DNA from 3 places in the Eubacterium sp. F2 genome. Region 3 is predicted to be linked to each of the others. Evidence: riboswitches for the same ligand, from Rfam matches in the RefSeq annotation. Region 3 holds a riboswitch; each other region holds the start of a gene.
What was found. Region 3 has a riboswitch for lysine ahead of ACI77B_RS09525 (glycyl radical protein). Riboswitches for the same ligand answer to the same signal wherever they lie in the genome.
Positions count from the first base shown of each region.

Region 1: it holds a riboswitch for lysine, as region 3 does, so the genes downstream of both, ACI77B_RS10415 (Na+/H+ antiporter NhaC family protein) here and ACI77B_RS09525 (glycyl radical protein) in region 3, are expected to answer to the same signal.
Region 2: it holds a riboswitch for lysine, as region 3 does, so the genes downstream of both, dapA (4-hydroxy-tetrahydrodipicolinate synthase) here and ACI77B_RS09525 (glycyl radical protein) in region 3, are expected to answer to the same signal.

Region 1 covers NZ_CP176393.1:2,365,606-2,375,808, reverse strand. The annotation lists gene ACI77B_RS10425 (helix-turn-helix transcriptional regulator) at 1-463, shown strand, start outside; gene ACI77B_RS10420 (histidine phosphatase family protein) at 470-1,156, shown strand; lysine riboswitch at 1,372-1,573, shown strand; gene ACI77B_RS10415 (Na+/H+ antiporter NhaC family protein) at 1,754-3,409, shown strand; gene ACI77B_RS10410 (hypothetical protein) at 3,703-3,921, shown strand; gene ACI77B_RS10405 (DNA/RNA non-specific endonuclease) at 4,021-5,121, opposite strand; gene ACI77B_RS10400 (ABC transporter ATP-binding protein) at 5,385-7,112, shown strand; gene ACI77B_RS10395 (metal ABC transporter permease) at 7,257-8,081, opposite strand; gene ACI77B_RS10390 (metal ABC transporter ATP-binding protein) at 8,074-8,865, opposite strand; gene ACI77B_RS10385 (metal ABC transporter substrate-binding protein) at 8,994-9,989, opposite strand; gene ACI77B_RS10380 (Fur family transcriptional regulator) at 9,979-10,203, opposite strand, start outside.
Region 2 covers NZ_CP176393.1:1,375,882-1,386,084, reverse strand. The annotation lists gene thrC (threonine synthase) at 1-1,213, shown strand, start outside; gene ACI77B_RS05810 (zinc-binding dehydrogenase) at 1,324-1,434, opposite strand; tRNA gene ACI77B_RS05805 (tRNA-Cys) at 1,640-1,714, opposite strand; tRNA gene ACI77B_RS05800 (tRNA-Gln) at 1,717-1,791, opposite strand; tRNA gene ACI77B_RS05795 (tRNA-His) at 1,814-1,886, opposite strand; tRNA gene ACI77B_RS05790 (tRNA-Asp) at 1,941-2,017, opposite strand; tRNA gene ACI77B_RS05785 (tRNA-Val) at 2,063-2,138, opposite strand; tRNA gene ACI77B_RS05780 (tRNA-Met) at 2,146-2,219, opposite strand; gene dapB (4-hydroxy-tetrahydrodipicolinate reductase) at 2,503-3,237, opposite strand; gene dapA (4-hydroxy-tetrahydrodipicolinate synthase) at 3,230-4,126, opposite strand; lysine riboswitch at 4,381-4,561, opposite strand; gene ACI77B_RS05765 (hypothetical protein) at 5,028-5,198, opposite strand; gene ACI77B_RS05760 (hypothetical protein) at 5,510-5,839, opposite strand; gene ACI77B_RS05755 (hypothetical protein) at 5,839-6,030, opposite strand; gene ACI77B_RS05750 (hypothetical protein) at 6,034-6,171, opposite strand; gene ACI77B_RS05745 (hypothetical protein) at 6,301-7,851, opposite strand; gene ACI77B_RS05740 (ATPase, T2SS/T4P/T4SS family) at 7,808-8,887, opposite strand; gene ACI77B_RS05735 (hypothetical protein) at 8,884-9,330, opposite strand; gene ychF (redox-regulated ATPase YchF) at 9,446-10,203, opposite strand, start outside.
Region 3 covers NZ_CP176393.1:2,184,315-2,194,517, reverse strand. The annotation lists gene ACI77B_RS09570 (ABC transporter permease) at 1-367, shown strand, start outside; gene ACI77B_RS09565 (DNA/RNA helicase domain-containing protein) at 395-691, shown strand; gene ACI77B_RS09560 (GNAT family N-acetyltransferase) at 714-1,157, shown strand; gene ACI77B_RS09555 (DUF1905 domain-containing protein) at 1,158-1,442, shown strand; gene ACI77B_RS09550 (prolyl-tRNA synthetase associated domain-containing protein) at 1,704-2,195, shown strand; gene ACI77B_RS09545 (pyridoxamine 5'-phosphate oxidase family protein) at 2,280-2,810, shown strand; gene ACI77B_RS09540 (PhzF family phenazine biosynthesis protein) at 3,026-3,838, shown strand; gene ACI77B_RS09535 (peptide deformylase) at 4,082-4,492, shown strand; gene proC (pyrroline-5-carboxylate reductase) at 4,489-5,265, shown strand; lysine riboswitch at 5,459-5,635, shown strand; gene ACI77B_RS09525 (glycyl radical protein) at 5,888-8,146, shown strand; gene ACI77B_RS09520 (glycyl-radical enzyme activating protein) at 8,171-9,091, shown strand; gene ACI77B_RS09515 (amino acid permease) at 9,146-10,009, shown strand; gene ACI77B_RS09510 (aldo/keto reductase) at 9,901-10,203, shown strand, end outside.

The DNA of each region.
Region 1 (10,203 bases), 180 kb from region 3:
TCTGCGCCATGACGGTGAAGTCTATAAGGCAACGCCGTACGCCTTCTGGTGTGATGAGTCGGGATGTCATCTGATCGCCTGGCTGGAGAAGCTGCAGGGAATTGCAGAATTCAGAGCGGAAAGACTGGAGAACGTTGAGGTTCTGGATGAAGACGGAGCTCCGCTGCCGGAGGGCATGGATCTGATGGATTACAGAAACAGGATTTTCGATCCGTTTAATGAGGACACAGTTTCTGTACAGCTGCTCTGTGAGAATTCCGTTATGAACGATATTATCGCAAAGTTCGGTGAAAATGTTAACACGCATACCATCAGCCGTAATCGTTTCCAGGTGACAGCAGCCGCGCAGCTCGGCCCTTCCTTCTATGCCTGGGTATTTAAATTCGGCGGAAAGGTGCAGATTAAGAGCCCGAAGCGTGCAGCTTCAGAATTCCAGCGCATGATTTATGCGCAGATGCGTTAGAGGCTGATGATGGGCACTTGTATCAATGTATATTTTATGCGGCACGGAGAGACGCCCTACAACCGTCAGCATCTGCTTCAGGGACAGAGAGACATCGCGCTGAATGAAGCGGGAAGAAAACAGGCGGAAGAGGCGTCAGAATGGTGCAGAAAGAGGGGCATCCGATTCTGCAGAGTCTATGCCAGTCCGCTGGACCGCGCCAGGGAGACCGCGGCTCTGGTCAGCGGATTTCCGGAAAAACAGATCATCACGGAAAAGCAGATCATCGAGATCGATTTTGGTCCGGTAGAAGGTAGAAAGTGGGAGGACCTGTCGGATGAGGAAATGGATTATATCAATGATCCGTGGAAGGGGAAGCCGATTGACGGCGTAGAAAGTGCGGATCACCTGATTGCCCGGGTCAGTGTCTTCCTTGATGCTTTGCGCAGGTCTGCAGGGAAAATTTCTGCGGACGGTGTGAAAACTGAGGGAATCGAATCTCCGTTTTCTTCAGGAGAGCACCCGGAAGAGAAATCTGTACTGGTGGTCACGCACGGCATGGCACTTCACGGGATTCTCACGGCACTGACGAAAGACCGCGGCCTCTGGAAGGTTCCGCTGGGAAACTGCTGTATTTTCCATTCCCGTCTGGATGAGGAGAATGGATATTCCATGCCGGAGCGGCTGACCCCGCCAGTGCCGACATTCCGGTAAAAACCGGTAATTAACCGATGCTTTCGATCGCATGCAGCAGGGCGGTCAGGGCATTCTATTCGTTATAGGAAAACAGGCAGGCGAATCATTTCCCCGCTCGCGGACATACAGCCGCGGACGGGGATTTTGTTATTTTGCACAAAAAACTGTGCAGAAATTGTCAGATGCGGTTGACAGATTGATAAATCTATGAGACACTAATTACCATAATAAACAGAAGAGATAGAGGCGCACCCGCTAATGAGTAGGTTTTCCTTATGGATGTACATATCCGGGAAACGGAAAGGTAGGGGTGCCGAGGTTGAATCTTTCATGTACGGGAGATTTCAGCTGGGCGTACAGAATAACATCTGTGCGACTGTCGCAGAGCGCGGATTTATTAAAGGCGCGTGAAGAATGCGGAGCGCTATCCTGGATTATTACCCTGGCGTGTTGTTTTTTGTCGTATGTGCAGCCCTTCCCGGAAGGGGGAGACTGAGTATGACGGAGCACGTTCCGTGCAGGAATTGTTCAGGCAGCTGATTTCGCATCAGCTGTTTATTTTTATGTCATTATCATTTTATCAAAGTTTCTAACTGAAGAGAGAGGAGATTGCTCATGAGTAATCAACAAGAAAAGAAGAGCAGACGAGGCATGGCCAGTCTGATCGCCTTCGGCGTGGTAATCGTGTTCCTGATTATTGCGGCGATGGTAACGACCAAGGCCAGTGCCAGAAACTCGGCATGGTCTCTGGTTCCGCCGATTATCGCCATCGGCCTTGCTCTTGTAACAAAGGAAGTATACAGTTCCCTGTTTGTCGGAATTATCGCCGGAGGTCTTCTGTATTCCGGATTTAGTTTTGCGGGAACCATGAACCACGTCTATAAGGACGGACTGATCGCATCCCTGTCTGACCACTACGACGTTGGAATCCTGATTTTCCTGGTCATTCTGGGTGTGCTGGTTGCACTGATGAACAAGGCAGGAGGGTCTGCAGCGTTCGGAAAGTGGGCGTCGAAGCATATCAAATCGAGAAGGGGAGCATCCATTGCGACGATTGTCCTCGGCATTCTGATTTTCATCGACGATTATTTTAACTGCTTGACAGTAGGATCTGTTATGCGTCCAATCACAGACCACCACCATATTTCCAGAGCCAAGCTCGCCTATCTGATCGATGCAACGGCTGCGCCGGTCTGTGTGATCGCCCCGATTTCTTCCTGGGCTGCAGCGGTTTCCGGTATGGTAAAAGGGCATAATGGCTTTACTGTATTTATTCAGTGTATTCCATATAACTTCTATGCGCTGCTGACCATCGTGTTCATGTTTTCTATTGTAATGACACAGACAGAGTTTGGCCCGATGGTTGCGCATGAAAGAAATGCGATCCACAATAACGACCTGTATACAACACAGGAGCGCCCTTATCCGGAAGAATCTGAAATTCCAAACAGCAGAGGAACGGTTGCGGATATGGTGATTCCGATCATCGTGCTGATTATCTGCTGCGTACTCGGTATGATCTATACCGGAGGATTCTTCTCGGGAACATCACTGGCTAAGGCATTTGCAGGAAGTGACGCATCTGTCGGACTGGCATACGGCTCCTTCTTCGCACTGGTCTTCACTCTGATCTTCTACATGGCACGCAGAATCATGAGCTTTGAAGAATTCATGGACTGCGTTCCGGAAGGATTCAAAGCCATGGTAGCCCCGATCCTGATTCTGACCTTTGCATGGTCCCTGAAGGCCATGACGGACAGCCTCGGATCTACCGTATTCGTAAAGCACTTCGTACAGACATATGCATCCAGCTACATGTCCCTGCTGCCGGCAGTTGTATTCATTATCGGCTGCATCCTGGCGTTTGCTACTGGTACATCCTGGGGAACATTCGGAATCCTGATTCCAATCGTCACCGGAATCTTCGGGTCTTCCGATTATAAACTGATGATCATTGCGATTTCCGCCTGCATGGCCGGCGCGGTTTGCGGAGATCACTGCTCACCGATTTCTGATACAACGATCATGTCCTCCGCGGGAGCACAGTGCTACCACATGAACCACGTATCCACACAGCTTCCATACGCGATGACCGTAGCAGCAATATCCTGTATTACCTACGTCATTGCCGGATTCACCAGAAGCGCCTGGATTTCCCTCCCATGCGGCATCCTCATGGTCATCCTGGCCCTGCTCTTCATCCGCAAGATCAACCCGAACGACGACATGAGAACCGCAGCCATCGGAGCCGTAGACGCAGATACGCTATAGGGAGAACTAGCCTTGCGACTGGCGAGCCGCACGTCGTAATGGCGCTTGTTCTCATGAGCGGGAGCGCAAGCGAACCGCGAATGATGAGAAGGCCTTATGCTTTCGCCGCCTGAGAGAGCGAGCCAAAGGCGAAGCTCGATCAGCAAGCGGAACGTCGTATATATCCAAGATACCGATGACCAAGAGACGAGTGCATAGCCACCCGTCTCTTTTACGTGTTTGGAGTCGGGAAACCCGCCCAAAAGGAGCCATTTCCCGACTCTGTTTTTTTTCAGTCGGGAAATCCGGCCTTCATGGTGATTTTCTCGACCCATTCCTACTACACCAACCTGTACATGCAGTACAGCTTTATCCGAGATAAAGGTGAGATGCATTTCACCCCGCCGGTACAGACTATCTACGCTGCCCGTCAGGCCATTAAAGAATACTGGCAGGAAGACATCGACGGATTCAATCAGGCAATGGAAGACAGCCTGAAGGAAATGGGCGTCAGACTTCCTCTTGAAAAGTAAATTCACTTTCTCATCAATCAGTGACAAAAGTAAAAGGGCGGAATCCTGTGGAAATATTCCTTCAGGATTCCGCCCTTTTCATCAAGGGAAAACGCCTTTTTATGGATTGCAGTTTTTGCACGGACGGTAGCCGTGTTCAATCAGAAATGAGCGTTTCACCCTCATGGTGCGCTTGTTCTTTTCCAGGGTCCGTTTTGCCGAGCTGCAGGACGGCAGGTGGAAGACCCTGGTGTTGACGTTGACGACATATGTATGACGCGCATTGTCGTGGTGTGAAGAAGACTGACTCGAGCTTCCATTGCTGTAGGTCGGCGTGCTTCCGCCGTGAGTGCCGCTTTCACCGTTCGTGGCGGTGCTGCCGCCGGTTGCGTAGTTGATTTTTACACCCGGCTGGACGTTATAGCAGTAAATGTTGAATTTTACGCCGCGGCCGTGGTCTTCAACGGATTCTGCTTCCATGTGGACGCCGCGGGCCACGAGTTCGTGACCTTTGAAGATCGGCGTTACCCGGTACAGGACGTGATTTCCGGAGCGCTTGATGTAGTCTGCGACTTCCGACTCGAATGGCTCCATTCCCTGTACGTTCATGTATCTTGTTCCGGTGATCAGGTTGCGCTCGTTGGCGTTTTCTCCGGTCAGCTGGTAGCCGATAAGGTGGCAGCGGTTGTAGAGATATTTTCCGTCAACAAAGGAATAACGGATGGTGTGCCATCCGGTCGGTTTGATCATGCCGATGCTGCCGCGTTCGGTGGTTGGCATCAGGTCGCGTCCGATGCTGGAAACAGCGGTCGTGCAGCGTCCCAGTGAATCCAGAGAACCATACCTCTCATAAGAGCGTCTGGTCAGCTGGGAAGAGGAGAAGGCCGGAGTATTTCCGTTCAGTGTCGTGTAAGGACTGTTTTTATAGGCCGGAACTTTGGATAAGTTGACGGCGCCGGATGAGCTTCCTGCTTTTACTCCTGATGCATTGGCCGCGCTTGCCGAGACGGCGTGATGCAGTTTTTTCGACCCGTCCTGACGGGAAGTTGTTTTTTCCTGTGATGACGCAGTATTGCTGTGATGCGTGCTGCTTCCGGATGAAGAGGTCGTGCCGCATCCGGCCATCGTAAAGGTCATGGCCAGAGCCAGCAGCAGGGTCAGCAGCAGCCGGCGGCTGCGTTTTGCGGACTTTGACCGCCCTTCCATTTTCTTTTCGTTCATAGTAATTCCCCATTTCATGAATTCTGTGCATAACTTTACCTTAGAAATAATACGGTAAGGTTCTGATTCAGTATACCATGAAAACAAGTGTTCATACTATAGCAATGAAGAATTTTATCTTTTTCCTGAATGCCGGGTGTGACGAATCTGACTGTTTCCCTTCTGATGGATATAGGGTATAATAATTAATACTGTGTTTAAATGGAATGAGAACGTTTGTTTTTTGCAGATGTTCTCTGTGAAATAAGGAATGGGTGTTATTCATGAAGACAATCGGGAAGTTTATCAAGTACTACAGGCCCTACCGCGCGGTTTTCTATTTTGACTTATTCTGCGCGGCCGTGATCAGCATCGTGGATCTGGCCTTTCCGCAGGCGCTCAGAGTGCTGACGAAGACGCTGTTCCTGAAGGATGGTCAGGCGATTCTGCACCGGCTGCCGCTGATTGCGGCGGGCTTCTTCGCTGCCTACATCATTCAGGCCCTTTGTAAATACTACGTCAGCTGTCAGGGCCACATCATGGGCGCCCGGATGGAGCGGGACATGCGGCAGGAACTGTTCGAGCATTATGAGAAGCTGTCCTTCTCCTATTACGACAAAAATAATACGGGTCAGATGATGAGTAAGCTGGTCTCCGACCTGTTTGATATCTCGGAAATGGCCCATCACGGACCAGAAAACCTGTTTATTTCCATCGTCAAGCTGATCGGATCCTTTGTCTTTCTGTTCCTGATTCAGTGGAAACTGGCGTTCATCCTTGCCGGGGTGGTTTTTGTCATGATTCTGGTGAGCCTGAGGCAGAACAACCGGATGCAGATGACTTTCACGGACAACCGCAGAAAGATCGGTGACATCAACGCATCCCTGCAGGATTCGCTGTCGGGAATCCGCATGGTGCAGGCGTTTGCAAATGAAGACATCGAAAAGCAGAAGTTCGATGCCGGAAACGAGGCTTTCCTTGTTTCCAAGAAGGACAATTACCGGGCGATGGGAACCTTCCAGAGCGGAAATACCTTCTTTATCGGCATGATGTATCTGGTGACGCTGGTATTTGGCGGTTATTTCATCGCAAAAGGGGAGATGACAGCGTCGGATCTGGCCATGTACGCCATCTATATAGGAATTTTCATCAGCCCGATTCAGATTCTGGTGGAGCTGACGGAGATGCTGCAGAAGGGCTTCTCGGGATTCAAGCGTTTCCGTGAGGTCATCGAGGCGGAGCCGGAGATCGTCGATGCGCCGGATGCGGAAGATCTGAAGGACCCGGAGGGGGACATCAGCTTCCATCATGTAGCCTTTAAATATGATGAAAATGAAGATGTCTTAAACGATATCGACTTTACCGTTCCGCACGGAGAGTCCATCGCGCTGGTGGGACCTTCCGGCGGAGGAAAGACGACCATCTGCTCCCTCCTTCCGAGATTTTATGATGTGACGAAGGGAAGTATTGAAATCGCCGGGCAGGACGTCCGGAAAATCCGCCTGGAGTCTCTGCGAAAGACCATTGGAATCGTCCAGCAGGATGTCTATATTTTCTCCGGGTCGATAAAAGAAAATATTGCTTATGGAAAGCCGGGCGCTTCTGACGCGGAGATTATCCGTGCTGCAAAAGAAGCGGATCTCCATGAGTTCATTATGTCACTTCCGGACGGATACGAGACTTTTGTAGGCGAGCGGGGAACCAGGCTGTCCGGCGGCCAGAAACAGAGAGTTTCCATCGCGAGGATCTTCCTGAAGAACCCATCGATTCTGATTCTGGATGAGGCGACCAGCGCGCTGGATAATGAAAGTGAGCAGTACATCCAGAAGAGTCTGGAGAAACTGTCGGAGAACCGCACAAGCATCACGATTGCCCACCGTCTGTCGACGATCAGGAATGCGGATGAAATCCTGGTGATTGAAAACGGCGTGATCAGTGAAAGAGGAACGCACAGCCAGCTGCTTCAGCAGGGCGGAACCTACGCGAAGTACTGCCGTCTGGCGGAGAACTAGGACAGATTCTTCCCGGACAGCAGAGAAATGACCGGACCGGTCATCACAGGATAGAAAAGTTCAAAAAAACAGCGATGCCTCCCGGGGAAATAGTAATCCTCAGGAGGCATTTTTTAATGATGCGGGTTACAGTCCGTGATTCCCTTACGCATTCTTTTTTGTCACAAGGCCGATGCTGCCGTAGGCGCAGAAGGCGATAATGTTGCAGATGACGATGCTGGCGCCGCTCGGGGTTCCGAACAGGTAGGAGAGGATCAGGCCGATCCAGACGCAGAGCACGGAAATGACAGAGGAGTTCAGGATGACGGTCCGGAAGGTCTTGCAGAGGCGCATGGAGGTCAGCGGCGGGAAGACGATCAGGGCAGAAATCAGCAGCGCTCCCATCATCCGCATGCCCAGAACGATGACCAGGGCCGTGAGAAGGGCGATGATAATGTTCAGAAGGCCTGCATTGGTTCCGGTCGCTCTTGCAAAGTTCTCGTCGAAGGTGACGGCGAATATCCGGTTGTAAAACAGGATAAACAGAAGCAGGACGACGGCGGAAAGGCAGATGCTGAGGACGATGTCATCGTGGGACATGCTCAGGATACTGCCGAACAGATAGTTATAGACATCGACGTTCATGCCGTTGGTCATGGAGATGATCATGACGCCCACGGCCATGGAGCCGGTGGAAATCAGTGCGATGGCGGCGTCTCCGTTGACGCGGCTGTTCTGGGCGATCCAGAGCATCAGCACGGACGCGGTGACCACAATCGGAATGGCGATGGCCATCGGCGCGGCGTTCAGGGCTGTCGCGAGGGCGAGGGCGCCGAATCCGACATGGGACAGTCCGTCTCCGATCATGGAGTAGCGCTTCAGGACCAGGCTGACCCCCAGCAGCGCCGCGCAGAGAGCGATCAGCGTGCCGGCGATGAATGCGCGGACCATGAAGGGATATTCCAGCATTTCTTTCATCAGACTAAGCATATTCCTCCCCCTTTCTGTTTTCTGATTCCGGCTTTAGCGGCGGAATGGATTCTGCGATACTGGCTGCGTCTTCCAGATGATCCTGATGCTGGCTGAGAAGGCCTGCATCCTCAGATTCTCCGATAAATTTCCGTCCGATGTCACTTTCGATGTATTCTTCCGTCGTGCCGTAGAACAGCTGCTGCTGGTGAAGCTGCAGAATGTGTTTTGCATACTTCAGGGCGGCGTGCATATCGTGGGAAACCATGATAATGGTAATACCTAGCTGCTTGTTAATCCTGTCGATCAGATCATACATTTCCTGTGTAACGACCGGATCCAGGCCTGCCGCTGGCTCGTCCAGAAGGAGAATTTTTCTGGTGGCGCAAAGCGCACGCGCAAGTAGAACCCTCTGTTTCTGTCCTCCGGAAAGTTCTCGGAAACACTTGTTTTTCAGCGGCGTGATGCCCATCCGTTCCATGTTCTGCGCTGCAAGTTTTCTTTCTTTATGGGTGTAGAAGGGGCGCCTCTTCATCTGGTTCAGGCATCCGGACAGCACGACCTCGCTGACACTGGCCGGAAAATCCTTCTGGATCTGTGTGGTCTGCGGAAGGTAGCCGATGTCGCTTGCGCTCAGTCCGTCCCCGTATGTAATGTTCCCGGAAGACGGCTTCTTCAGCTGCAGGAGCCCCTTGATCAGGGTGCTTTTTCCTGCGCCGTTTTGTCCGAGAATATAGAGGTAGTCGCCGTTTTCTACATGAAAGTTCAGGTCTTTCAGTGCGTAGAAGCTGGATTCGTATCTCATGGTTAAGTTTTTGCAGCTAATTAAGTTCATCAGTCATCATCTTTCTTTTCTATATGAATATGTCTGTGTTCTGCAGTATGATTCCGCCGGCAGAAGCTCTGCCGCGCACGGTGCTGCTGCGCTGTGAATCAGTGATTCAGCGCGTAGTTTAAAACTTTTACATTATGCTCCATCATGGACAGGTAGGTCACACCGGCCTGTTTCTGCTTTGCCGTGACATTGTGGCAGGAGTAAAAGGTCATGCGGCGGGCCCCGGTGACTTCGCAGATGGAATTGGCCATCTGGTGGTTCGACAGTTCGATCGTGAACACGACCGGAATGTGGTCTTTCTTTACCTTATCAGTCAGGAAGGACACAGTCTTGGCGCTCGGCTCGGTGTTTGCCGAGCAGCCGGAGAATGCCGCGTAGTATTTCAGCCCCAGTTCATCCGCCAGATACCGGAGTGGGAAACGGTCGGCGAAGATGATTTCTTTCCTCTTCGAATGGGAAACGACCTTTTTAAACTGCCGGTCCAGACGGGAAAGTTTTCTTACGTAAGCCGCAGTATTCGCTCTGTAGTCATCGGCGTGCTTCGGGTCAAGTTTCTGCATTTCCATTGAGATTTTTTTCGTGATCTCAATGGCCTTTACCGGCGAGGTCCAGACGTGTTCGTCCAGATCCTTTGCGTGTTCATTCCGTTCAGCCGGGTTTTCCTGCATGCCTTCGGATTCTTCTTCGGTTACCGTGCTGGTCAGGTCGATCAGCTTGATGGACTTCGGCGCCTTATTTCCCATGGATTGTAAAATCTTCTTTACCCATGTGTCGTTGTCTCCTCCGACATAGATGAAGAGGTCGGCATTCTGGATTTCCCGGATGTCCTTAGGAGTCGGCTCGTAGGAATGGGCCTCTTCACCAGGCTTTAAGAGCATTTTTACCTCCGCATCTTTTCCTCCGATCTGTCTTGCAAAATCGTAGGGGGTAAAGATCGTGGCGACGATTTTCAGCTTGTGGGATGCCGGGGAGGATTTCTCCTTGCCGGCTGTTTTTTGCCTCACGCAGGCAGAAGTGAGTGCCGCCGTGAGGACCAGGAGAAGAGAAAGCAGAATGACGGAAAGTCTGCGCATCTGAATTCTGTTATTTCTCATGGTGATCCGCTTCCTTCTTTTTCTTTTCTTCTTCCTCCAGAAGCCGGCATTCTTCGCAGATGCCATAGAGGACTGTGCGCCCCGGGTCCAGGGTGAACCCGTGTCCCGTCTGGATGTGATCGGTGATTTTCTTCATCTCTTCACAGTGCAGGTGGATCAGGCGGCCGCAGCGTTCGCACATCATGTGGTACTCGCCCGGATGGCAGCGCGTTTC
Region 2 (10,203 bases), 810 kb from region 3:
GCCGGTAAAGCATGCCGGCGATGCATGGTTCCTGGAACTTTATCATGGACGCACAGCCGCATTTAAAGACATGGCCCTGTCCATCCTGCCTTATCTGCTGACCACAGCCGTAAAAAAGCAGCATGACGACCATAAAATCTGCATCCTGACCGCAACCTCCGGCGATACCGGAAAAGCCGCCATGGCGGGATTTGCTGACGTTCCTGGCACTGAAATCATCGTCTTTTACCCGAACAACGGTGTCAGCCAGGTTCAGGAACAGCAGATGCGCACGCAGGAAGGAAAGAACGTCCACGTCTTCTCCATCGAAGGCAACTTCGACGATGCCCAGACCGGCGTCAAGACCATTTTCCAGGATTCCGACTTCGCAAAAAAGCTTGATGCTCAGGGAATCCGCCTGTCTTCGGCAAACTCGATTAACATCGGCCGTCTGGTTCCGCAGATCGCCTACTACGTCTATGGCTACGCACAGCTCATAAAACAGGGCGCCATCGAAGACGGCGATTCGGTCAACATCACCGTTCCGACCGGAAACTTCGGAAACATCCTTGCCGCTTATTATGCGAAACGGATGGGGATTCCAGTTAAGAAGCTGATCTGCGCATCCAATCGGAACCGCGTTCTGACCGACTTCCTGACCACCGGCGTCTACGATGCCAACCGCGATTTCTACCAGACCAACTCCCCGTCCATGGACATTCTGGTATCCAGCAACCTGGAGCGCCTGCTCTACCACCTCAGCGGCGATGACAGCAGCGAAATCGCCTCACTGATGGAAAGCCTGGACAAGGACAGAAAGTACGAGATTCCTTCTGCCATGAAGGATAAGCTTTCTCTCTTCTCCGCAGGCTCTGCCGATATGAAGCAGACCGACGCTGCCATCGGAGAAATGTATAAGAAGAACCATTATCTGATGGACACGCATACCGCCGTTGCTTACTACGTATATGAGCAGTACCGCAGTAAAACCGGTGATCATACTCCGACACTCATCGCCTCCACTGCAAGCCCGTATAAATTCGCCGACAGTGTTGCCGCATCCATCGGCCTTCCAAAGGCTGAAAACAACTTCCGCTGCATCGATGAAGTCGCAGAAGAAACCGGCGTCCCGGTTCCGGCATCCTTTAAAGGCCTGGAATCCCGCCCGATCCTCCACGATCAGGTCATCAGGGTTAATGAGATGAAAGACGCCGTTGCAGACGCACTGAAATAGCGTCAGCCCGGACAAAATACAGCCAGCAGGAAGAAATCACCTGAGCTTCCGCCCAGAGCCTTAAACCGGCTCTGGGGCGCTCAGGTGCCTTTTTATTCTTACATATATATTTACAGCAGAACAACTGCCTTTCCATATCTCTGCCGGGATTCCAGCCATCTGTGCGCTTCCGGAAGCTCCTCAAAAGAAAAAATCCGGTCCACCCGCTTCATGTATGACATATGTTTTCATATCTTTCCTCTCCTTTTCAGTCAGCCCGAACTGTCCTGACACAGCTGATCATTCCACGCTCGAATATTGCCGTAAATTCTGACATCAGGATGCTTACATGATTTTACATTTCTTCTATTTTATGGAACGCACCCGCTTCAATGTATAAAAAAACCTGCCGAACCAGTATTCTCAACTGTTTCAACAGGTTTAAGATGGAGGCGACACCCAGATTCGAACTGGGGGATAGAGGTTTTGCAGACCTTTGCCTTACCACTTGGCCATGTCGCCGTTGGCTAGGGTAGCAGGATTCGAACCTGCGCATGATGGAATCAGAATCCATTGCCTTACCACTTGGCGATACCCCAACGATGTTATTAAATTTCAAAGGGTGGGTAGTGGGATTTGAACCCACGCATGCAGGAATCACAATCCTGTGTCTTAACCACTTGACGACACCCACCACATAGGTTAAATCATACCACACTCAACGATGAAATGCAACATAATTTAAAATTGGCGACCAAGACCGGGTTCGAACCGGTGACCTCCAGCGTGACAGGCTGGCATTCTAACCAACTGAACTACTTGGCCATATCCATGATTTCGTCTTTGCGGATTATCCGTAAAAGATTAAATTGGTGGGCGCTATAGGGCTCGAACCTATGACCTCCTGCTTGTAAGGCAGATGCTCTCCCAGCTGAGCTAAGCGCCCATATAAGTAGCGGCGAGTGGAGTCGAACCACCGACCTTCCGGGTATGAACCGGACGCTCTAGCCAACTAAGCTACACCGCCATATCGTTCCAATCGGTTTCCTTCGCTCTCAACGCTCTTGCCGACTGCATGAACTAATATACCAAAGGATCGGCACATTGTCAACAAGAAATTTACGAAAAACAGATTTTTATTTTTCATGCTCAAGATTCCTGCCGTTCATATCTCCGCCAAACCATTGAAAAATCAATGAGCAGAGCAAATTATAATCTTCGGAAGAAAGTTCATTATTCCTTTCGGTAAATTTGCTCTGCCTTGAAAATATTACTCCTTTAATACCTGATGTTTTTTATTTTGTTACAAATTAATCTGCCATCAGGTCATCCATGCCGTACAGACCGGCATCCTGCTTCAGGAGAAATCTCGCTGCGTCCAGTGCACCTTCCGCAAACAGGGCGCGGTCATGTGCAGAATGCTGGAGCTTGATTGTCTGGCTTCCTGTGTTAAAGAAAACCTCATGCTCTCCGACAACATTTCCCATACGGATAGAAGAAATGCCGATTTCGTTTTTTTCTCGCTTACAGTGTCCTGAACGGCCGCAATGATACTCTGCATCCGGACGGACCTCTTTCACCGCGTCAGCGAGCATCAGAGCCGTTCCGCTCGGTGCATCCAGCTTGCGGTTATGGTGCGCCTCGACAATCTCCACATCCGCATCAGGGAATACCTGTGCAGCAAGCTTTACGATCTTCGTAAGGAACGCTACTCCAACCGACATATTCGCAGAATAGAACACCGGAATCTGCTCTGCCGCTTTCCGGATCATTTCCTTTTCTTCGTCCGTCTGACCGGTTGTAGCAACGACTGCAGGAAGCTTATGCGCTGTGCAGTAGTCCATCAGTTCTTTTGTACCTGCATGGTGAGAAAAATCGATGACCAGGTCTGCTTCACCGGTATAGTCCTCCAGGTGCTGCAGGGTTCCGTCATTTCCGCTCGGGCTGACTCTGGCAGCGACTTCCATATCCGGAGCATCTTCTACCAGTCCTTCAACAATCTTTCCCATATGTCCGGCTGCGCCGGTAACAATTACCTTAGTCATTAACCTCAACCCCCTGTGCTCTCATGGCAGCCAGAAGACGCTGACGGTTCTGCTCTTCCATCGGATACATCGGAGCACGGACAATATTCTTGCATCTTCCCATGGCTGCTACTGCTGCCTTAACCGGAATTGGGTTGACCTCACAGAACAGTGCACGAATCAGATCACGGAAACGAATCTGCAGCTCTGCAGCGCCCGCAACATCACCGGCAAACCAGCGGTCCGTAATTTCAACAGTTTCTTTAGGAAGAACGTTGGACAGCACGGAGATGCATCCCTTTCCTCCAAGGGACAGAATCGGAACGATCTGATCGTCGTTTCCGGAGTACAGTGTGAGCTTGTCACCAACCATAGAAACGGTATCCAGAATCTCAGACAGATTTCCGTTTGCTTCCTTGATTCCAGCGATATTCTCATGCTCAGCGAGCTTAGCATAAGTTTCCGGCTTAACATCAACACCCGTTCTGGAAGGAACGTTGTAAATAATAATCGGCTTTGTAGATACGTCTGCGAATTCATTGTACATGCGCACCAGGCCATTCTGTGTTGCCTTGTTATAATATGGTGTAACTACGAGGCATGCATCAACTCCAGCCTGGCAGGCAAATCTTGTCAGCTGCAGTCCATAGTTCGTGTCATTGCTTCCTGTTCCTGCAATAATTGGAACACGATGGTCAGCGCGCTCTACTGCAAACTCAATGCACTTTTTATGTTCAGCGTCGGAAAGTGTAGGACCTTCACCAGACGTTGCTGCAATTACCAGAGCATTGATTCCCTGTTCAATCTGCCAGTCAATCAATTTTCCGTAACTGTCAAAATCTACACTTCCATCCTCGTTGAACGGTGTAACCAATGCAGTTGCAATTCCTCTGAAAACTTCGTTTGCCATTTTAGAACCTCCTGATTCTTAACAGATAATAGTAAAGAATGCATTGAGATGAACAAAAAAGCAGCTGATACGGAATCAGCTGCTTGATAACTATCATTCCCGAATTACTGCAGTCAGCATACACGAAGAAAATGCATTCGCACAATTTAACAGCCAGACCTCCCATCTCTGTTCGTCATTGGATCAAAGCTGTTTTTCAGTGCAGGGCATACACATCGTAAATCTCTGCCAAAACTAACAATTCAGGTGTTCTTATCAAGGATAGCGCTCCGCATATATTCTTTATGCGACAGTCAGACAGATCTTATTCTGTCCGCCCGGATATATCACCCCTGCAGCAGTGATACCCTCGGCGTCTGCTCCTTTCCGGCCCCCTGCTCTGCATAGCATGTTCAAAAGCCGTACTATTAGCCCGACGCATCCTCTATCTCAATTTGTGATTCAATAATAACTTTTTTGTTCTCATATGTCAACATGCAATGATTATTTTTTATTTTTTGTTGCCAAAATACAACTTTATTTCCCAACAGCAAGAGAAAAATTATCCACCGCAGCCGCGGCAGACCGTGCAGTATTCTCCCGGTTCCGGCGGCCATTGCTTTGCCATCGTCACTGCTGAAAAATATACACCCATCTTGCGTCACGGTCGCTGTGTTTTTTCAGGGATTTTCGAAGCTGCTGGTTCCACTCCGAATCCGTTTTCCACCGTGATGAATCTTCAAGCGTGTACATAGTTTCAGCAGAAATAAACCGGTAGTCCGGCTTATGTTCACGTTGAGGCATTCCGGCTCCTGTCAGAACAAGAAAGATCAGAATACAAAAAATGAGGCAGAGCGTCTTGACTTCCCGTTCTGCCTCTCTTCCCATATATTTCCCTGTAATGTATTCCGACCGCGTATTTTTAATGCACGGTAGACGGTGTCGCATCAGCTACCAGCTTCATAAATTTATTCAGAACAGTCGTAATTCCTTCCTGTACCTGGTTTCCGAAAAACACTGCAATACCTACCATAGCAAGAGTAACAAGTACTGCAACAATAATCACACCGTATTCCTGTAAAAATGTATTCATGTTATATGATCTCCTTTTCTCCACAAAAAAGTGCTGTCATGCCGGCAGTTTTCACCATACATAAGCAGCGGTTTATATTATAGTTGTACACGTAATTTTCAGTTATATCGTCTATCGCCGATATTAAGATCCAGACAAAATTAATTTTACTGTATTAACGTTTTCGAATCCTGTATTTGACACAGGATCTGCTCGTATTTTGACCATACTTTCCTCCCTGCTACAGCTTCAGCCATAAGACAGCAACGATCAGATAATATTTCTTTTATATAGCTCCCGCCTTCTTAGGCACTGATAAAACAGGCAATAAATCACACATGTATACTTCCTTGTATTACGCCTTTCCTGGACAGCTGAAAAATCGGCATATCCGCATAATAGGTCAGACGCACCAGGGCAGACTCATGGCTTCCTTCCGGTATCACTTCCAGATGACTGTCTTTTCCCAGAACGGAAATACGCTTCTGGCATTCTGCAGCTGCCTGCGGGCTGCACCTTGCTGCCTGAAGTTTTGTCATACATTCAGCATGGACATTCTCTGCAGCAGATACCTGCATCTGAAAAGACAGGAAACAAACCGCCGTTGCCGTCATAATTGCAATCCCGATAATCATCAGCATCGTAGGAATAACGGATTTCATTATCGTCCTCCTTTCATCACAGGCGTTCTGCACTCGATATGAAAATAGGACCCGTGCTCTGAAACAGACTGTTTCATCATGCGGGCTCCCATGCTCTGAAAACCTGTCATTCTGACCATCAGCATCATAAGAACAACCGCAATGACTGCCGCAGCCAGAAACATTCCATACTCCTGGGTAAACCTTTTCACCTGCTAGACCATCCTTTCCATCACAGAAACGGCAAATCCCGCCATTCCACTGGCAATCAGCCACTGCCAGATGGCAAATATACCTATACCGGCCACAGCCTCTACAATCCACGTACCATATTTTTCCATTAACCCTGTCATTTCATTCCTCCCTGTAATCTGCATCAATCTAAATCACATGCAGACAAAAATATGCAAAACCATATACGACCGGCATTGTAAACACCACAGCGATCAGAAGTTCACCGCAGTCAGCCATAAATTCACTCATTAAAATGCCCCCTTTGACAAGCCCATAAATCCTGCCAGAATCAGCAGCAGATTAATGATCAGGTAAAACGACATCATCAGCATCGGCAGTATACTGATCAGGGTAATCCCGGAAAGATAATCTGCATTTCTCAGACGTTCTGCCTGTTCCAGCTGCTTCTGGTTTCTCCTGACCAGTTCCATGATCTGTCTCTGCGCATCTTCTGCAGGCAGATTCTGAATCGTAAACAGTGTCTTGAAAGACGCAGTCAGTTCTTCCGCGTGATACTGCTGAAAAATATTCAAATACGGCTCCAGTGAAGCAGGATTCTTTTCGATCGCGGCGAGAAAGTGCCCTAAAAAACGCTGCATCAGCGGTGAAGCTGTATGCAGCGTCATTTCAACGGCTCTGACCGGAACCATATCATAGAGATGAATGGAAACTTCCCTCATCCAGATTGGGAAATCCTTTAACAATGCCTGTTCAACCATTCTCCTCCTTTTCTTCAGCAGCACATTCGGCCAGTAAAAAATCAGCACAGTCAGGATCAATCCTGCCGCAATTCCGGCCTTTATTTGACATACGGCAGAAACAACGGCGATTCCGATTCCACAGAAGGACATCGGAACTGCTTTCTTCCGTTCCTTTTTTCCTTCATAATGCTCGACATAATCCAGATTTCTCAGCGCAGCTTCCTGATTGATTCTGTGAAGGTCATCAACCAGCCAGTTCCCTGTTATTCTGGACGAAATCAGGATATACAGGCCGACAAACAAAAGCAGGTAAATCAGAGATGAATTCTGATAGACGCCGGATTCAATCAGATGCAGTTCATATTTCTCCGGCAGAGCCTGCTGCGCCTTCAAAAGCAGCCTTGAGAAGAATGCGGCAATTCCTACGGACATAATCATAATCAGCGACAGTTTCATCTTGATATTTTTCAGTTCTTTCTGATACTGATAAACACGGCCCACCCACGCCTGAACATCAAAATACAATGAATCCGCCCCCTGCTGATAATGCCGGCTGTTTCCGCCTTCAACCTGCATCATAAAACGGTGCAGTGTTCTGATCCGCGCACACGGATACGCCTCTTCAATAATCGCAAATCCTTTTTCATACACGTTATCTCCGGAGAAATCATGTTCAATAATAAAGATCGCATCCTGTAGTCTCTCTTTTAACGCACCTTCCGCAGTAACCATTGTGTCTTTCATTGCCGACAATATTTTCGGCGACTGTTTAAAGAACAGCAGCATCTGTTCCATGTACTGCACAGCTTCACGGAAATCCCTCCCTGATGCCAGAAACCTGAACTGCGATCTAACAATCATCGGGAAAGCCGCCATTGCCGTGCAGATCAGAATAACAAGCCTTCCCGTGCTGAGCATGTACAGCTTTCCAACGGCTGCCATCGCCGCCAGAACCATGGCGCTCTGCAGGACATAGGTCTTCATCGAATACTGAAATCCCCATCCTGAAATTTCCCGTGGAAGAAAGTTTCTGCTTTTTGTACCCGGCCTCCCTTTAATCATCAGACCTCTGGGCCTTCTTCGCGCATTTGAACGCATTACTTTCCACCTCCTTCTTCATCACACATTCGGGGAGATATTGCAGTGCTTCCTCCCGCTTCAGCTTGCAGATAAAGTTCTGCGGCAAAGGCTGATCAAGCCAGAGGCCGTCCTGGTAAATCATCTGAAGCTGATTTCTGCCTTTCTTCCGATCCAGTATACAGATCTGAGAAAGTTTTCTCTGGATTCCTTCTTCCTGATTCTTTACATCAACCCGGATTCCGACATCAAAGAAACTGTATATGTCATTTCTCCGCTCTGCTCCCTGACTGCCCATCATATTCATAATCCGGTCCGGAAGCTTCCTGACATCATCAGAATGAATCGTAGTCATCACACTGCATCCTGTAGAAGCCGCCTCCAGCAGATAACTGACTTCCCGTCCCCGTGCCTCGGAAAGAAGCATCCAGCGGCACATCTGCCTGAGCGCTGCCTTGATCGCCTGTTCATAAGAAAAATTTTCCGCGGCTTTCATCTCCACACAGTCCAGCTGAGGATTGATTACAGAAAGTCTCAGTTCAAAATTATCCTCTATAGAAATTGTTCTGGAATATGGTTCAATGTGCTTGGTCAGATACTTCACCAGCTCCGTTTTTCCGCTTCCCACATCCCCGGTTACGATGATACTGCATCTTCCCTTGACTGCCGCTTTCAGGAACTGCAGAATCTCTTCACTTGCATAGTCTTCCTGAATCATGTTCTGCTCAGAAAGTCTCCTTACCGCCGGTGTCTTTCGGATTGCAAGAGTGTAATCTGTATTTGTAACGGAAGGGTCAATCAGAGAAATTCGTAAATTATCTGTCTCTGCTTCCAGTACAGGCTGACTGCGGTTGAAGTTCACATTTGCCAGATTGGCAATCCGCGCTGCAAAACTGTCCAGAAAGGATGTTTCCAGCTTTAATGACACGGGATGTCTTCCTTTTTCCAGATCATCGACCCAAAGTTCTTTTCCGTTCCATGTAATGTCTGTAATTTTTTCATTTTCAATAAACGGAAGAAGTGCTCCGAAATACTCTTTTTGGATATACAGATTCATCCTCTCGCTCCTTTATTTTTGCCGCCGCTGACAGCTCCTCTTTCCTCAGTTTTCTGAACGCCCTCCTCCGTCTCTTCTCCGATTACGGTGCGCCGCTCAGATAAAGACTTCACCCGTCCGCTGAATGACTGCCAGCTCGCCATCACCTCAACATCCAGAAGATGTTTTTCCGGGTCGGCCGTATAGACTCTGAGTTCGTAAAAACGGTTCCGCTTCTTCGGCAGGTTCTTCCGCAATGCCCTCTGAAAGACCTGACTGTATGTATCCTCGCTCCTGCAGGAGGATCTATGCTCAAGTGCCTCTTCCTGCGCAGACATACAGGCATAATTCACTGCTCTGGATACTTCTCTTCTGGTCTGATCATACATATGAATGTCCGCCATCCCGATAAACAGGATGACGGTCATCAATATAATGCAGAACCCTCCTGCCGCACTTTTCACTGCCTTTCCTCCTCCTGTTTTTCTGCATGAAAAAAGCGCAGTTGCAGAAACCGGGACACAAAGTCCGTTTCTGCATGTTGCGCTTGATTATCGTTCTGTTAATTTCTGATCGTATTTATACGTTGAACAGGAAAGTGATAATATCTCCATCCTTTACAACATAATCCTTTCCTTCTGAACGCAGCAGACCCTTCTCTTTAGCTTTGGTCATGCTGCCGTCACACTCGTTCATAAAGGTATCGTAGCTGATTGTCTCTGCCCGGATAAATCCTCTCTCGAAATCCGTATGAATTTTTCCTGCAGCCTGCGGAGCCTTGGTTCCGTCCGTAATCGTCCATGCGCGGACCTCATCTTCTCCTGCAGTCAGGAAGGAAATCAGGTTCAGGAGACTGTATGAAGCCTTGACCAGCTTATCCAGTCCGGACTCTTCAATTCCCAGTTCCTGCAGATATTCCGCCTTTTCATCATCTTCCAGCTCAGAAATTTCCTCTTCGATTTCCGCACAGATCGTGACTGATCTTGCGCCTTCCTGCTCAGCGAATTCCTCAACCTTCTTTGAATACTCGTTTCCCGTTGCCGCATCATCTTCTCCGACGTTTGCAACATAAATAATCGGCTTGAATGAAAGCAGGTCCAGACTCTGAACAAATGCATGCTCATCTTCATCCAGATCATCAGAAATGGTACGCGCAGACTTTCCGTCTTCCAGGACAGCATATACCTTTTTCATGATCTCAACTTCCTTAGCCAGCTCCTTATCGTTTCTGGCTGCCTTGGAAGCCTTGGCAATACGGCGGTCCAGAACTTCCATATCAGAAAGGATCAGCTCTGTGTTAATGGTGTCAATATCATCGAGCGGGTCGATCTTTCCGC
Region 3 (10,203 bases):
ACTGATCGCGGGAATTTCCCTTCTGGTCGGCGGAATCGGCGTCATGAATATCATGCTGGTTTCCGTCACCGAGAGGACGCGGGAAATCGGAATCCGCAAGGCCATCGGCGCGACAAACGGGGAAATCCGCATGCAGTTCGCCGTGGAAAGCATTATTATCTGTCTGATCGGCGGATTTTTTGGAATTATTCTCGGTGCATTGCTGGGAAATGTTGCCAGTGCGGTGCTCGGCGTGAAGGCGGTCACCAGCATGAGCAGTATTCTCATCGCCGTTGGCGTCTCCTTTGCGATCGGCATTTTCTTCGGTCTCTACCCGGCGAGCCGGGCGGCAAAACTCAATCCGATCGACGCGCTGCGTTTTGAGTAGTGCGGCCGCTTATTTCAGTTTGACTCCTTGCCGGATGATCTTCTGTATCGAAATGGAAAAGTAGTGACTGATTACACCCGGCATCCTCAAAAAGCTGGAGAATTCAAAAGACCTCATAAACAAAAGGTTATGCCCGAAGATGCGCCGATAATTGATCGCCTGATCAGAAATACCTACAAAGTCTTGTTTACCCGAGGCCAGAAAGGGTTATATCTTTACGTGATGGATTCGGAGCTGAAAAAGCATGTTCTGGATAAAATCAAAGAACTTCAACGGTTTAACAAATGTAAGCCGGAAAAGTCAGATAAACAGAATCGTAAATAATTGAATAAAAGTAGGAGAAAATATGAGTAATGCAATCCGACCATGCACAATGGAACACCTCGTACGTTATGGGGAAATCTATGCTGCGGCCTTTTCCGGTGAGCCGTGGAATGATCCGTGGAAGCCGGAAAGGGCACAGATTCACGTAAAGGAAATCCTGGAATCCGGTAATTCCTACGGACTGGAATATGTTCTGGATGGAAATGTCGTCGGTCTGCTCCTTGGTACTTCCATGCTGTTTCATTTTGGCCGGACCTTTGAAATCAACGACTTGGCAGTAGATCCGGGATATCAGGGGCACGGCATCGCATCGCAGCTGCTGGACCGCTGCCTGGCAGATATGAAAGAGCGAGGAATTGCAGCGGTGCACCTGATCACCGCCAGTGAGGGAAAACTGCCTGTGTACTATGAAAAGCACGGCTTTAAAAAAGAAAAAAGGCTGACTCTGATGGGGATGGATTTGTAGATGAGTAAAGAATATACATTCAAAGCCGTCCTTCATGAAAATGAAGAGGGAGGCGGCGCGTACGTAATTTTTCCCTGGAACATCCGTGAGGAATTCGGGAAAGGCCGCATCAAGGTTCATGCGGAGTTCGACGGGATTCCTTATGACGGCAGCATCGTGAACATGGGCGTGAAAGACGAGAACGGCGATATCTGCTATGTAATCGGAGTGCTGAAATCAATCCGGAAAAAGCTGGAGAAAGTGGACGGAGATATGATTGATGTGAGGATTAGGGAGAGGTGGTAGTCCGGCATCGAAGTGAAACCATGGTTCTGCGGATTATTAAATAATCAAGATTAAAACGAACCAGAAAATTACAAAGTTAAATACAAATGTAAGAAGCAGCTGGTATCGGCTCACAGTCTGGCCGATGTGATTCCGGATTTGAGTTGCAGGACAGCGGGGGAATGTATACAATGACCAGCAGTAAAATCTTCACCATGAAATTTGCTAAGGCTTACTGCCTTCTGGATCATTCAGTTGAAACAATAGCGAAGGAGAATAAGCATGAACAAGCAGGAAATTTATGACCTTCTGGATGAACGCGGGCTCTGGCATGAAATCACGGAGCACGGCGCGGTCTGGAACATGGAGGATCTGGAGGCGGTTGAGCTGCCGTATCCGGAGGCGGACGCGAAGAATCTGTTTGTCCGCGACGATAAGAAGAGAAATTATTACCTGATTACGATTCTGGGCAGCAAGAGTGTGCCGCTGAAGGAATTCCAGCAGCGTTATGGGATCAGGCGCCTGTCTTTTGCGTCGGAGAAGGATCTGCAGGCAATTCTGGGGCTGTATCCGGGCGCTGTGACGCCGCTTGGGCTGTTAAATGACCAGAAGCACCGCGCGGAGCTGTACCTGGATCCGGATTTTCTGGAAGGCCGCGGCATCATCGGTGTGCATCCGAACGATAACACCGCCACAGTGTGGATGAAAATCCGGGATTTGATTGCACTTCTTGAAGAAGCCGGCGTTTCCGTACACGTTATGGATGCTCTGTAAATCAGAAGCTGGCCATGGCCTTGTCAGATTTGAGTTAGACAAAACAGACACGCAAGGATGAAAACGAACAGAGAACAGAAAGGAATGACATCAGAAGTGAACATGACAGATGAAGAATTGGAAAATGCAGAATCATTCTGGAGCCGGAAAGATGCATCAGAAAAGCATATGGGAAGAGATGAGCTGTTTACAGAAATTGGCGGGTTTCTGACATCGCACAAAGTCTGTGCGCTTGCCTGCGGAGGAAAAAATTTTATCCGCTGTACACCGCTGGAGTATCTCTGGTATGATAACAAGATTTGGATTTTTACAGAAGGCGGTCTGAAATTCAGGGCTATGAGTGAAAATTCCAAATCTTCTGCAGCTGTATTTGATCCGGTTTGTGATTTTGGTCATCTGAAGAGTGTGCAGATACAGGGATCGGTGGAAATTCTGGGCCTGCCGGCACCGGAATTTGAGGAGATAGCCGGTGTGAAAAAGATCCCTCTGGAGGCGCTGAAGAAGCTGCCGGAGCCGATGTGGCTGTTGAAAATCACGCCGGATGAGATGACTTTTCTTAATTCATCCTTTAAAGAGCAGGGATACGGGGTCCGGCAGACCTGGAAAGCAGAGTAAGACCGCGGCAGGGCAGGGTTGCTGCCTTGACAAGAACTATTTTGCCGTAGGAAGCCGGTAAACCGAAGAGAAGAGTGTGATTTACTATAGTATATTATAGTAAATACATGCCATGCGGTCGCGGAAATGGTTGGAAAACAGGGGTATGCGGGATTAAGGGAATTCTGAAAAAAGCTGAGAAATAGGGAAGTTTAGAAAGAGAAAGGATCGCAATTATGAAACAATTTATCGTCGACGCGTTCACGGATCATGTGTTTGGCGGAAATCAGGCGGCGGTCTGTGTGATGGATCGCTGGCCGGATGACGCGCTTATGCAGAAAATAACCATTGAGAACAAGTTCTCGGAGACGGCCTTTGCGGTAAAGGAAGGAGAGGCCTATCATCTCCGTTGGTTCACGCCGGGCGGAGAGATTGATTTCTGCGGTCATGCCACGCTGGGCACATCCTATGTGCTGTTTCGATTTTATGAACCGGATGCTCAAGTAATACGATTTATTACTCAAGTTGGCGAGCTCACGGTAGAGCGTGATGGCAGCCGAATCGTCATGGATTTTCCTGCCTACAGCTGTAAACCGGCTGAAGTGACGGAGCAGATGGCTGACGCAATTGGCGCAGAGCCGCTGGAAGCCTATATGGACAGAGACCTCCTGCTCGTCCTGAAGGATGCAGAAACCGTTCGGAAAATGCAGCCTGATATGGAAAAACTGAGGCAGCTGGACGGGCTTTTGACGGTGGTTACGGCTCCGTCCGATGATCCGGCATACGACAGCGTGAGCCGCGTGTTCGGCCCGAAACTTGAGGTTGATGAGGATCCGGTCACGGGAAGCTCTCACTGCATGATCACGCCTTACTGGTGTGACCGTCTTGGAAAGGACAGCCTGACCTGTTTTCAGGCGTCAGAGCGGTCTGGTATTTTGTATACACAAAGAGCCGACGACAGAATCAAGGTCGCAGGCGAGGCCGTGCTCTACAGCGAAGGCGAAATTCTCCGCGATGATGAGACGGCAGAGCAGCGTGTAGATCGCTAAAAAATGACTGGACCGAGGAAAATCACAGACTTGTATTCTGTATACACTAATTTCAGCTGCCGTTTGGCTGCTCAGCAATTTGTCTGTCAATGGGGCAACAGGTTCGATGTTCTGTGCTGCAGATCAGAGTCTTGACGAAGCAGAGAAAGGGAATCCCCTTGACTGGAGTTTTTGTCGTGAGAGAAGCTGACAGGGAATCGCCTGTCGGGATAAAATAGAAACGAAGAGGAGAAAGTAAACGTTATGATTAAACCAATTATGAAGGACGCCATGTTCCTGAGGCTGAAATCGGAGCCCGCGGGCAGGGCGGATTTGCAGATTGCGTACGATCTTGAGGACACGCTGCATGCGCACCGCGATGAATGCGTGGGGATGGCGGCGAACATGATCGGAAGCCGGAAGCGGATGATTATCGTATCGCTGGGGCTGATGGATCTGGTGATGCTGAATCCGGAGATTACAGCGAAAAGCGGGCCTTATGAGACGGAAGAGGGCTGTCTTTCCCTTCCTGGCACGCGGAAAACCATGCGTTACGAGAAAATTACGGTGCGTTTTCAGGACACGGAGATGAAGTGGCAGACACGCGAATTCTCGGGGATGCCGGCGGAAATCATTCAGCACGAGTGCGACCATCTGGAAGGAGTTTTGATATGAAGATCGGAGCAATTGGCTACGGCCTGATGGGAAGCGCGATCCTGAAGGGCCTTGTAAGAAGCAGCGTCGTGAAGGCAGAAGACGTTCTGGTGTCAGGACATTCAGACAAAACGAGACGGCGCATAGAAAATGACGGATTTTCAGCGGCAGGGGATAATGCTGAAGCTGCGGCATGTGATGTCCTTTTAATTGCCGTTCCTCCGAAAATGCACGCGCCGGTCTGCCGGGAAACCGCCGCTGTTGTTACGGAAAATCATACCTTGATCTGGACGATCGCGGCAGGGATTTCCCTGGCGGAGTCAGAAGAACTGCTTGGAAATGGCACAGAAATTGTACGAACTATGCCGAATATCTGTGCAACAGTCGGTTCTTCTGTGACAGGCGTAACGTTCAACGAGAACGTGACAGAGCCACATAAAAAGCTGCTTTTGGAGCTGATCGAAGGTTTCGGCTCAGCAGTGGAAATCCGGGAAGAAATGATGGACCGCATCGTTCCGGTTACCGGAAGTTCACCGGCGATGATCTTTATGCTGATCGACGCCATGTCGAACGCGGCGGCCATGCAGGGCTTCAACTGGGACGATTCCGTCCGCCTCAGCGCGGAAACCGTAAAGGGTTGTGCGGAAATGGTTCTCCAGTCCGGAAAACACCCGGCTCAGCTGCAGAATCAGGTCTGCACCCCGGGCGGCCTGACCCTTGAGATGGTGAAAAAGCTAGAGGAAGACGGATTCCGGAATGCAGTCATGGACGGCATGCTGGCGGTGGGGAAGTAAAGAAAGCCGGGAATATGAAGTGGGTACGGATACAATGGATGAGATCGGTATCCATTTGCATGGTATTTTGTTCAGCTGAAAGATATTTGTGCTGCGCGCACAAATAAATAAAGAAAATATGTTCGTAAATTCAAATAATCGATTGACATAATGCCATCTGGGTGATTTAATAGAAGTGCACAAAATAGAAAAACAATAAGATAGAGGTTGCGAAGCGCATCAGTACACGGGGAGAAAGGCTCAGGGAAGCCGGCCTGTGGAAAGGGCAATTCGCCGAAGGAACTGGCCGCCCGATACCAGTATCCTGGGACGTCATAGAAGATATGACGGACTGTCGCTGCAGAGATGCAGACGGAGCGCTGTCTGAAGATATAGAAACACAATAATTATGACTTTTGCTTTAAATTTGAAGCAGATGTAAAAATCGATGTTGTATGATGATGCCATGGGAAGCGTTTTGCGGACCATGGTTTTTTTCTTTATTCGATGAAAGGGAGAGGAGAACATGCTGAATGAACGACTGACAAGAATGAGAGACCGGCTCTGGAATTCCAGACCCTGCATTACTTCTGAACGTCTTGTTCTGGAGACGGAGGCATAAAAAAAGTTTGCCGGCGATGCCATTCCGATTTTCCGTGCGGAGGTGGTCCGCTACATCATGGAGCATATGACGACACTGATCAACCGGGATGAGCTGATTGTCGGAACGCCGACCAATAAGTACCGCGGCGCGAATCTGCATCCGGAATTCCAGTCCAGCCAGTGGTATGCGAGTGATATCGACGATTTCACGACGAGAAGCAAGGATCCCTATGATATTTCGCCGGAAGACAGAGAGACGATCCTGAAGACACTTCCGTACTGGAAGGGGAAGTCCATGGAAGACATGTCTAAGCACGCTCTTCCGCCGCACACGGAGAAGTGTATCGAAGATGATATTATCACCGTCGGCCTGCGGAACGGCGTCTCCGGTGAGACGACCTGCGACCATGAGAAACTCCTCACCGTCGGCCTGAAGGGCTACATGGAAGAGTGCCGGACAAATATAGAACGGACGGTTCGCTGCGGCCAGGAGGCTGAACAGAAAATCAACTTCTGGCAGGCCTGCATCATTCAGTGCGAAGGACTGATTACCTATGCACACAGAATGGCGGAGGAGGCAGAACGCCAGGCAGAAGCCTGTGATGATCCGAAGAGAAAGCGTGAGCTTCTGACGATTGCAGAGAACTGCAGAGTCGTTCCGGAAAATCCACCACAGACCTTCCAGCAGGCTCTACAGATGGTCTGGTTTGCCCATGTGGCCTTCCATATCGAAGTCTGCACAACCGCCAGCGGTTTTGGAAGATTTGACCAGTATATGTGGCCATTTTACAAGAAGGATGTCCTCGACGAGAAAAACATCACAGAAGAAGAAGCGCTGGAGATGCTGGAATGCCTGTATCTGAAGGCCTGCGAAGTTTATGAAGTCAGAGATAAATGGTATGCGACGTCTTTTGCAGGATATCCGATGTGGGAAATTCTGGTTGTCGGAGGCCAGACCCCAGATGGAAAAGATGCGACGAACGAACTTTCCTATGTCTGCCTGCAGGCTGCTGATGAACTGAGAACCACGCAGCCGGTTATGGCAGTCCGCGTCTGGAAGCATACGCCGGAAAAACTGATCCGCATGGGCTGCCGGATGATTCAGGAAGGCCAGGCAAATCCGGGATTCTTCAATGATGAAGCCGCGATGAAGATGTCTCTTGGAAAGGGCTGTTCCATGGAAGAAGCCAGAGACTGGACGATTGTCGGCTGCATTCAGCCGGGCCCGGGAGGCGGAGCGACAGACGGTTCTCCGGATGCCGGATACGTCAATATGGGAAAGATGATCGAATTCGTCCTTCACAATGGCGTCGATCCGAAGACGGGAAAACTCATGGGTCTTCAGACAGGCGATCCGCGCAAGTTCAGGACAATCGAAGATTTTAAAAATGCCCTGAAGATGCAGATCCTTCACCACTATAAGCTGGTCACAGAAGGCTACAACATCATGCAGAGCATGCACATGACCCGGTTCCCGGTAATTTTCGCCAGCATGGTGACAAAAGGCTGCGTAGAAAGCGGAAAATCGGTGCAGCAGGGCGGCGCGAAATACTCTACTGCGGGTCTCTTCGTCACAGGCGCTGCGAACCTCGCGGATTCTATCGCAGCTGTTGATCAGTGTGTCTTCAAAGACCACGATATTACCATGGATCAGCTGATCGACGCGCTGGATCACAACTTTGAAGGAAATGAGAGGATGCGCCAGCTGCTCCTGAACAAGCCTCCAAAATTCGGTAATGACAATGCATATGTAGACGGTATTTACCGTGAAATGATGCATTTCATCGCGGACAATGTCCAGCAGTGGCCGGATGCAAGGGGAGGAAGATATTCCTTCAACGTTCACTCCCAGACCGTTAACGTCTCCCACGGTGCGGTAACCGGAGCGACTCCGGACGGACGTCTTGCCGGAGAGCCTTTCTGCGATAACGCATCCCCGATGATGGGAAGAGACCTTCACGGCCCGACTGCCACGGTAAAATCCGTCGCATCGATGGGGCAGGAAGATTTCCATGATGGCGCCTTGTTCAATCTGCGTTTTGACCCTAAGGGCGTGGAAGGAGAAAAAGGACTGAACAGCATCGAAGGTGTAATTAAAACGTACTTTGAGAACGGAGGCGAACATATCCAGATCAATGTCGTAGACAATGCCACCTTAAGGGCCGCGCAGAAGACACCGGAACGCTATAAGGGCCTGATGGTACGTGTAGCAGGCTACATGGCATATTTTACAGAACTGGATAAGAGCGCCCAGGATACGATCATTTATCGTACCGCGCATTACAGCCAGCCGGATTAAGAATAACGGAACATGCAGGAGGAAATGGTGAAGGCACTCGTAGGAGCAATTCAAAAGTTTTCAACAGAAGATGGGCCGGGAATCCGGACAACGATTTTCCTGAAGGGCTGCCCGCTGAACTGCAGATGGTGTCACAATCCGGAACTGATTTCTCCGGAGCAGGAGCTGATTCAGATGCCGAACAGCTGCATTCACTGCGGCTACTGCATCAAGGTCTGTCCGCAGCATGCGGTTCATGTGAATGAAGATAGAAATATAGCGATTGACCGCGCCGCCTGTGACCGCTGCATGATCTGTGCGGAGAACTGTTACGCAGAGGCGCTGAAACCGGTTGCCAGGGAGATGAGTGCAGAGGAAGCTTATGCTGAGGCAGCGAAAGATAAGGGCTTCTATCAGCACACAGAAGGCGGAATCACACTGAGCGGCGGTGAAATGCTGACTCATCCGGAGTTTGTCCGTGAAATCGTTTCACTGGCTGAGAAGGATGGGATCGGTGTATGTCTGGATACATCCGGTTACGGAGATGGAGAGTTCCTGATGGAAATGGCGTCCCGTCCCAACGTCACGGATATTTTGTTTGATATCAAGGCGATGGATGATGAGAAGCATCAGAAGCTGACCGGAAGAAGCAATGCGCGGATTCAGGAAAATCTTTCTCACCTTGCGGCTGCAGCTTTTGTCCGAAAGAAGATTCAGATCCGGATGCCCCTGATAGCGGGAATGAATGATTCCGATGAGGATATTCAGGCGGCGGCAAAACGTATCCGCGAACTGGGATTAGCAAGGGTAACCCTGCTTCCCTACCATGACCTGGGCATTTCGAAGAAAGGTCACATCGGAGGCGTGCAGGAACGGTTCGAAGCTCCGTCTGATGAACGGCTCTCGCGGATCCGGAAAATGATGGAAGATGCCGGGGCAGAGACAGAAATATTAGGAAGATTGTAGGCAGGCTGAACGGCTGCTGACAAATAAAAGAAAAAATGCAATAGGAGATTAGAGATGAGTGGAAAGGGAAATGAAGGCGAAAACAATTCTCTTCACAGGGGATTGAAGAGCAGGCATCTGCAGATGATTGCCATCGGCGGATCGATTGGAACGGGACTCTTCCTGGCAATGGGCGGAACGATCCGGGAAGCCGGGCCGGGAGGAGCCATGACGGCCTACGCGATCATGGGCGTTGTTGTGTACTTTATGATGACGGCACTTGGAGAGCTGGCGACCAAGCTTCCGATTCCGGGAGCGTTCACGGCTTATGCCAACCGCTTTATCGATCCTGCATGGGGATTTACGAATGGATGGGCCTACTGGTTCGGCAGTTCCATGACAGTTGCAGCGGAACTGATCGCCGGATCCATCATTGTAAAATACTGGTTTCCGGGGAGCAGTTCGGCACTCTGGGCGGCGCTGTTCCTGGCGATTATCCTCGCACTGAATTTGTTTACCGTAAAAGGATTCGGTGAAGCAGAATTCTGGTTTGCGGGAATCAAAGTTGTGATCACCGTGATCTTCTTGATTGTCGGCGTCCTGATGATTGTTGGAATCATGAAGAGCGGAGAAGATGCCGGCTTCCACAACTGGGTGCTGGACGGAGGAAAAGCCGGAAAGGCGCCGTTTGTCAACGGGATCGGCGGAACAGTTGGAATTTTCATGGTTGCGGCGTTCTCGTTTTCGAATACGGAGCTGGTCGGACTTTCTGCTGCGGAATCAGAAGATCCGAAGCATGATGTTCCGAGCGCCATCATATCTATTCCAGTCTGCAGAGGTCTCTCAGACTGCTGGGAACGTCTTACCTGGACCTGTATCTCCTGCACTGGAGAGAAGATGCCGATCTTGCGGAAGTGGCTGCCTGCATGGAAGATCTGAAGAGGAAAGGCCTGATCCGCAGATGGGGCGTTTCCAACTTCGATGTACAGGATATGGAAGATCTCTGGCGCGTGCCGGACGGGAAAAACTGCTGTGTCAATGAAGTCCTGTACAACCTGGGCTCCCGCGGAATCGAGTATGACCTTCTGCCCTGGCAGAGAGAGCATGGAGTCGCAACGATTGCCTATGGCCCG